DNA from 2 places in the Micromonospora sp. NPDC005254 genome. Region 2 is predicted to be linked to the other one. Evidence: riboswitches for the same ligand, from Rfam matches in the RefSeq annotation. Region 2 holds a riboswitch; the other holds the start of a gene.
What was found. Region 2 has a riboswitch for cyclic di-AMP ahead of ACFYPR_RS15010 (NlpC/P60 family protein). Riboswitches for the same ligand answer to the same signal wherever they lie in the genome.

Region 1: it holds a riboswitch for cyclic di-AMP, as region 2 does, so the genes downstream of both, ACFYPR_RS30600 (hypothetical protein) here and ACFYPR_RS15010 (NlpC/P60 family protein) in region 2, are expected to answer to the same signal.

What each region holds. Positions count from the first base shown of each region.
Region 1 is NZ_JBIAKM010000013.1:73,995-77,989, forward strand. Features, by position in the region: gene ACFYPR_RS30590 (heavy metal translocating P-type ATPase) at 1-453, opposite strand, end outside; gene ACFYPR_RS30595 (YibE/F family protein) at 766-2,130, shown strand; cyclic di-AMP (ydaO/yuaA leader) riboswitch at 2,297-2,427, shown strand; gene ACFYPR_RS30600 (hypothetical protein) at 2,432-3,451, shown strand; gene ACFYPR_RS30605 (carbonic anhydrase) at 3,540-3,995, opposite strand, start outside.
Region 2 is NZ_JBIAKM010000004.1:380,188-384,182, reverse strand. Features, by position in the region: gene ACFYPR_RS15015 (N-acetylmuramoyl-L-alanine amidase) at 1-1,454, opposite strand, end outside; cyclic di-AMP (ydaO/yuaA leader) riboswitch at 1,689-1,825, shown strand; gene ACFYPR_RS15010 (NlpC/P60 family protein) at 1,839-2,879, shown strand; gene dcd (dCTP deaminase) at 2,943-3,521, opposite strand; gene ACFYPR_RS15000 (pyridoxamine 5'-phosphate oxidase family protein) at 3,621-3,995, shown strand, end outside.

The sequences.
Region 1 (3,995 bases), on a different contig from region 2:
CAACTCCCACCAGAAGTCCAGGTCGAAGGCGCCCAGGCTGGTGGCCAACGACGCCGAGTACGCCACCGTGATCGCCATCGCGACCAGCAGCATCATTCCCGGCGCCCGGTCCCGGATCTCCCGCACCGCACCGACCAGGAACGGCCAGCCACCCCAGAGGAAAATCACCGATCCGAGCACCGGCCCGACCCAGGAGCGGCCCGGAACGTCCCACCGGAGCCCGAGCCCGTCCACCACCAGGTGGCTGGTCAGCACCACCGGCAGGGTGAGCACCAGGCAGACCCAGAACCGGCGGCGGAACATCGCCGGGTCGTGGCCGGCGTGCTTGTCGTGGCCAGCGTGCTTGTCCTGGCCGGCGTGCCTCTCCGGGCCGGCGTGCTGATCGTGGCCGGCCGGCGTCGCGTGCTGGCTCTGGTCGGCGGCCTGCTCAGGGGCGGGCTCGGACGCGGGCATGACTCCAACATGCCGCTCCGGGCGACGCCGCGCGGGCGGTTCGACCATCCGACACTCCGCCACGACCTGCGACACCCGGTCCGGCTGGCTAGCATTTCCGGCGATGGCCTACTGGACCCCACCGCCCAGTCGGGCACCGGCGCCGCCACGGCGCGGCGCCTCCGCCGACCGGCCGGTCCGACGGCTCACCCTGTGTGATCACCGGGTCGCCAGCCGGCAATCCGATGCGCCCGGCACCGCGTTCGACCGGCGGAGGTGAACCGACCGGCCCGTCGGCACGTACCCCGCACCGGATCGTTGGGAGTTCTCGCATTGGGTTCCGACCACAGCCGTACCGCTCCGCCCGTCCCACCCCGGGCCCGGCGGATCCTCGTCGCGACGGTGGTGCCGCTCTTCGTGGCCACCGTCGTCGCCGCCGTGGTGCTCTGGCCACGGGACGGGGCGCCGCAGACCGGCGGCGGCACGGACGCGCCGCGCCACCACGGCACGGTCACCCGGGTGGTGACCGAACCCTGCCCACCGTCGGCCAACCCGGAGGGCACGCCGGCCACCGGGCCGTGCGGGACCGTGGACGTACGGATCGAGGACGGGCCGAGCGCCGGCCAGCAGGTGCAAACGCCAGTCCCCGCCGGGCCCGGCGCTCCGCGGATCGAGGTCGGCGACGACGTCGTCCTGGTCGAGCTGACCGACCCGACCGATCCCGCCACCAGCAGCTGGAACATCGCCGAGCATCAGCGCGGAAAGCCGTTGGTGTGGCTCGCGGTGGTCTTCGCCGCCGCGATCGTCGCGTTCGGCCGGTGGCGGGGCCTGGCCGCGCTGGCAGGGCTGGCCGCCAGCTTCGCCATCCTGCTCACCTTCGTGTTGCCGGGCATCAGCGCCGGCCGGTCACCGCTGCTGGTGGCGGTGGTTGGCGCAGCCCTGATCATGTTCGTGGTGCTCTACCTGACACACGGGGTGACCGCGCAGACCTCGGTCGCGGTGCTCGGCACCCTGGGCAGCCTGGTGCTCACCGGCGTGCTCGCGACCATCGCCACCGCCGCCACCCACCTGACCGGCTTCGGCAGCGAGGACGCCACCACGCTGTCGATGTTCCAGGCCGATGTCGATCTGCGTGGCCTGCTGCTCGCCGGGATCATCATCGGCTCACTCGGGGTGCTCGACGACGTGACCGTCACCCAGGCCGCCACCGTCACCGAGCTGGCGAACGCCAACCCCGGCCTGAGCCGGCTGCAGCTCTACCGGGCGGCCACCCGGGTCGGCCGGGCGCACATCGCCTCCACGGTCAACACCATCGTCCTGGCGTACGCGGGCGCCTCACTTCCGCTGCTGCTTCTGCTCACCGCCGACACCCGCCCCCTCGGGCAGATCCTGACCAGCGAGTTCCTCGCCCAGGAGATCGTCCGCAGCGCGGTCGCCACGCTCGGCCTGATCGCCGCCGTACCCCTCACCACCGGGCTCGCCGCCGTGGTGACCGCGGCCGGGTCGACGCCGGCGCAGGGCGCGGCCGCCGACGTCCTGACGCCGCGCCCCCGTCCGGACCGGACGGAGGCGTTGGCCGCCCTCAGCTCCCCGCCAGCGGGTCGGTCCGACGGGCCCGACCCGGAGCGGAGCGCACCCCCATCCACCGCCACCACCGGGTGGCCAGAGCCGAACAGGAGCACGGATACGGCATGGTGACACTCCTCAGCGTGACCGGATCGGGCCTACGCCCTGAAAACCGCGTCACTGGTCACTCAACGCCATGGCGAAATGACGCTTTTAGTCGGCATCAGGACGTAGCTCAGGCGGTGGACTCTCGGGTAACCTCGCTGCCGGTCACCGACGAAGGCGCGCAGCGGCGCCTGCGGTGCCACCGCCCAATCGCCAACCGGCGAGCCGGGGACCCAGGTACGTGGGGTGAATCCGCGACAGCGGTAGGGGCCACTTCCGCCCCGAACCCGTCAGCTAACCCGGTCGGCGGTCGACGGAAGGGAACATTGTGACGGCACCCCTACGCCGCTGGTTGACACCCGTGGTGGCCGTGCTCGCTGCGCTGACCGTGTTCGCCGGGCCCCTCCCGGCCCACGCCGCCCCGACGACCCCCACACCGTCCGGGCACGAAGAGGAAGACGAACCCAAGCTCCTCAACGACGTCATCGAGCAGACCAACCGGGACTACGTGGCGGCCAAGTCCAAGCTGGACAAGTCCAAGAAGCGGCAGCTTGAGCTGGCGTTGCAGGTCGAGCGGGCGAAGGCCGACCTGGAGGCGCTGGCCCCGCAGGTCGGGCAGATCGCCGCCCAGTCGTACCGGACCGGGCGGATCGGCGCGATCGCGATGCTGCTGGAGAGCGACGCCCCGGACTCGTTCGTCCGACGGGCCGCGGCGCTCGACGAGATGAACATGGTCAACGAGAAGAAGCTCGCCGAGGTCAACACGGTCAAGACCCGCGCCGAGCAGGCCAAGCTGGCCCTCGACGCGGAGGTCCGCGAGCAGCAGAAGCAGACCGCCCTGATGGCGAAGGACAAGCGCGACGCGGACAAGGCGCTCGCGCTGGTCGGCGGTCAGGGTTTCACCGGCGGTCTGGTCGACGCCGTCTCGCCGGTCGCCCGGATCGGCCCGGGTCGCACCGCCGACGGCGACTGGAAGGCCGAGTCATGCAGCGAGGACGACCCCACCACCTCCGGTTGTGTCACGCCGCGCACCCTGCACGCGTACAAGGAGGTCAAGCGGGCCGGGTTCAACCGGTTCGTCGGCTGCCACCGCAACGGTGGCCCGTTCGAGCACCCGAAGGGCCGCGCCTGTGACTGGTCGTTGCAGAAGAGCGGCTTCAGCCCGTGGCACAACAACGACACCCGCATGTACGGCAACAACGTCGCCGCGTTCCTCATCCGCAACGCCGACCGCCTCGGCATCTACTACGTGATCTGGAACCGGCAGATCTGGTTCCCGGCGACCGGCTGGAAGTCGTACAGCGGACCGTCGAACCACACCGACCACGTGCACATGTCGCTGCTCTGACCCGGTGCCAAGAAGTCGAGGGCCGTCCCGCATCAGGCGGGGCGGCCCTCGTCGCGTCAGGCGGCGGAAGTTGCCGGGGCGGTCCGCGTCAGGCGGCGGCGGAAGCTGCCGGGTCGTCCGAGGCGCCGGGCGCGTCGAACGTCGCGGCACCCGCCGGTGCGGGGGTAACCGCGCGCACCACACCGGCGGCGAGCCGGTACGACATGCCCACCACCGCACACCGCCCCTGTGCCACCTCGTCGGCCAGCACGGGCGACTGCCCGAGCAGCGTCTCGACGGTCTGCGCGATGTGGATGTCGACGATGCCGTCGACGTCGTCCACGCCCTCGGCGGTGGCACGTCGCAGGCTGGGCAGCACCGCGTCGACCACCGCGGGCAGGTGTCCCGGCGGCGCGACGCCGGTGGCGGCCGCCTCACGGGCGGCCTGCACGGCACCGCACGAGTCGTGGCCGAGGACCACCACCAGTGGAGTGCCGAGCACCGTCACCGCGTACTCCACGCTGCCCAGCACCTCCGGGCCCGCGGTGTGTCCGGCCGTACGGAC
Region 2 (3,995 bases):
AGCGGCGCGTCCGCGGACGGCGCGGTGTGCAGCACCACCGACGAGGAGCCGCGCGGCGCGCAGGGTGTTCCAGGGGTGACGCACCCGGTGAACGCCGGTTGGTTGGTCGCGTAGTCGGGGTCGATCCGGACCAGCCCGGTGGCGGGGGTGCCGGTGTCCAGTCGCGGTGCGTGCAGCAGGTCGAAGTAGTGCGTCCAGTCCCAGTAGGGCCCCGGGTCCCAGTGCATCCCGCGCACGGTCGACGCGACGGTGCCGGGCACGTTGTCGTGGCCGATGATGTGCTGGCGGTCCAGCGGGATGCCGTACCGCAGCGCGAGGTGCCGGACGAGCTTCGCCGAGGTCCGGTACATCGCCTCGGTGTACCAGGTGCCCTGCGCGGCGAAGCCCTCGTGTTCCAGCCCGATCGACTTCGCGTTGACGTACCAGTTGCCGGCGTGCCAGGCGACGTCCTTGGTCTTGACGTGCTGGGCGATGTGCCCGTCCACCGAGCGCAGCGAGTAGTGCCAGCTCACGTAGGTCGGGTCCTGGACGAGTTTCAGCGTGGTCGCCCAACTCGCCTCGGTGTCGTGGATGACGATGTACTCGATCTTCTGCCGGGCGGGCCGGTCGGAGAGATCGTGGTTGCCGTAGTCGCCGTCGCCGAACGCCTCGTAGGGTGCCGGGATCCACTCACAGGAGACGGTCCGCGGGCACTCCAGGCCGTCCGGGCGGGCGAGTCGTCGCAGGCCCAGCCGGTCCAGCCAGGAACGCTGGGGTTGGACCGCGCGGGCCGGCAACGTGACCCGCTGGCCGTCGTCGGTCACGCGGGTCTCGCCGTCGCCGATGGTGGTGAAGACCTCGTCGGCGAAGGCCGCCGCGGCGTCGGCGCTGTCCGCGCCGGCGTAGCGGGCCACCGCGCCGTACCAGGTGGCGGGGTCGGTGCCGGCGCCGACCGGGGCGCCCACCTCCCGTTGGTACGCGGCCAGCAGCGCCGCCCCGCCCCGGATGTTGGTCGTCGCGTCGCTGCGCAGCGCCTCGGGGGCGGCGCCGGTCAGCGCGGCGGCGGCGTCGACGGTCTGCATCGCGGCCGTGGGCGGCGCGGGATCCGTGGCCGGCGCGGGTGCCAGGACGGCACGGGAGTCGTCGCCGCGCGGATCCTCGGTGCCGGCGTCGTGGTGGCCGCGCGCGGGTAGGGCGGCCACGTGGCGGGCATCGGTCAGGTGCATCGGTCCGTAGCCGCCGCTGGTGCTCGGGGTGCCGGCGTTGCTGTCCCAGCGGGACTCCAGGTAGGAGACCCCGAGCAGCACGGCGGTCGGCACGCCGTACTCGGTCGACGCGGCGGCGTACTGCTGCTGACGGTCGGCGGCCGGTGCGGCGGAGGCGGGGCCGGCGCTCAGCGGTACGGCGGCCGTGGCGATGACCACGGCGACCGCGAGCGATGCGCGCCGGCCGGCGGACAGGGTTGGACGTTCCATCGAACCCCCTAGATTTGACTGGTAACGGTGTGGTCACCTTCGCGCCGGTCGGGAGTCCGCGTCAATACCTTTCCATATATCAAACTGCATCGAAAGAAAGCTTCACGCACGCTCGGTGACCTCCTCCAATCGGTACGGAGTGTCACGGCCGCACGGGTTGCGGATCGGTAACGGCCGTCTCTACTCTGGTCATTTGTCGGCCCGGTAGCAGGTCTGCCCATCCCGGGCGGTAACGGACCGACACCGCCGAGTCGCTTGCGAGCGAGCCGGGGACCCAGGTTCCCCCGGGGTGAATCCGCAGCCAATGCGGTAGGGCGCCAACTTCCCGCCCGAACCCGTCAGCTAACCCGGTAGGCGGTCAGGAAGAAGGAGTACGGAACCCCGGTGGCCCTCCATGCCCCGCGGCCGTCGTCCGAACGGTCGGCCTCGGCCGACCCGACGTCGACAGTGCCGCGTCCACGCTGGTCCCGCTTCACCACCGCCCTCGCCGCCCTGGTCGGCGTAGCCGTCGTCCTGACGGGCAGCGCCACGGCGGCTCACGCGGATCCGTCCGTCGCCGAGATCGAGCGCCAGATCGACGCCGACTGGAACAAGCTCGAACCGGTCATCGAACGGCACAACGCCACCCGCGCGGACCTGGCCGTGAAGCGCAGGCAGGCCGACGCGCTCGCCGCCCGCATCGCGCCCCTGGAGCGCCAGGTCGACGCCGCGATGAACAAGGTCAGCGCGCTGGCCGTGCGCGCGTACATGGGCGAGAACCTGTCGACCGTGAACACGATGCTCGGCAGCCGGTCGCCCGGCGAGGTGGTCGGGCAGCTCGAGATGCTCGACCGGTTCGCCCACAACCAGCAGGAGGACGTCCGTCAGGTCGCCGACCTCCGCGACGAGCTGGCCCGGCAGAAGGCGCCGCTGGACGAGATGGTGGCCCAGCTGACCCGGACCGAAGCGCAGCTGGCGGCGAAGAAGAAGCAGATCAACGACGAGATCGACCGGCTGCAGAAGCTGCGCCTCAAGGTGTACGGCAATGGTGGCGGCGGTCCGCTGCGTCCGGCGCCCTGCCCGGCCAGCTACCCCGGCGGCGGCGCGGGCACGGCGGTCAAGTTCGCCTGTGCCCAGATCGGCAAGCCGTACGTGTGGGGTGCCGAGGGTCCGAACTCGTACGACTGTTCCGGGTTGATGCTCGCCGCGTGGGCGAAGGCCGGTGTGTCGCTGCCGCACAACGCCGCCGCGCAGAGCCGGGTGACCAAGAATGTCAGCAGGGGCGATCTGCGCCCCGGCGACCTGGTCTTCTACTACAGCGACATCCACCACGTCGGCATGTACGTCGGCAACGGCTGGGTGGTGCACGCCTCCCAGGCCGGTCAGCCGATCAAGATGAAGAAGGTCGACGACGGGCCGATCCACAGCTACGGCCGTCCCGGCTGACCAACGCGGGACGCAGCAGGGCCCGTCGCGATCTCGTCGCGGCGGGCCCTCGTCGTCCGCTATCTATCGCGTCGGCCAGGCACGCCAGTTCTGCCAGGAGCGGCTCGGCGTCGGCCCCCGCTGCCCCTGGTAGCGCGAGCCGTAGACCACCGAGCCGTACGGGTGCTCGGCCGGCGAGGAGAGCCGGAAGATGCAGAGCTGGCCGATCTTCATGCCCGGCCAGAGGGTGATCGGGAGGTTCGCCACGTTGGACAGCTCCAGCGTGACGTGACCGGAGAAGCCCGGGTCGATGAACCCGGCGGTGGAGTGGGTGAGCAGGCCGAGGCGGCCCAGTGAGCTCTTTCCCTCCAGCCGGCCGGCGAGCTGGTCGCCGAGCGAGATCACCTCCAGCGTCGAGGCGAGCACGAACTCCCCCGGGTGCAGCACGAACGGCTCGCCGTCGGGCACCTCGACCACCGATGTCAGGTCGTCCTGCTGCATGGCCGGGTCGATGTGGGTGTAGAGATGGTTGTTGAACACCCGGAACAGCCGGTCGAGTCGTACGTCGATGCTGGACGGTTGGACCAGGGTGGGCTCGAACGGTTCCAGGCCCAGCGTGCCGGCCTTGATCTCGGAGACCAGGTCACGGTCGGAGAGCAGCATCGGACCACCATAGCCGCGTTGGCCGGACCGGCCGGATTCGGTGCCGGTGACCAGCGCGTCGAGGTCGCTGCTCGTACATTTGTTCGATAGAATGTCGGCATGGCTTCCTGGTCCGAATTCGCCGCCGACGAGCCCCGCCTCGCCGACGGGATCCGCGTTCTCCTGCAGCAGTACGGGCCGGGCTTCGGCTACCTGGCCACGGTCCGCGCCGACGGCGGGCCCCGGGTCCATCCGGTCTCCCCGGTCATCACCGACGAGGGTCTCTTCTGCTTCATCATCGACTCGCCGAAGCGCCGCGACCTCGAACGGGACGGCCGCTACGCGCTGCACTCGTTCCCTCCGGAGGAGAGCGACGACGAGGCGTACGTGGCGGGCCACGCCTGGCCGGTCACGGACCCGGTCCAGGTGGCCCGACTGGCGCAGAGCGCCCGGGCCGAGCCGCAGGTCGACTGGCGGCTGTTCGAGTTCACCGTC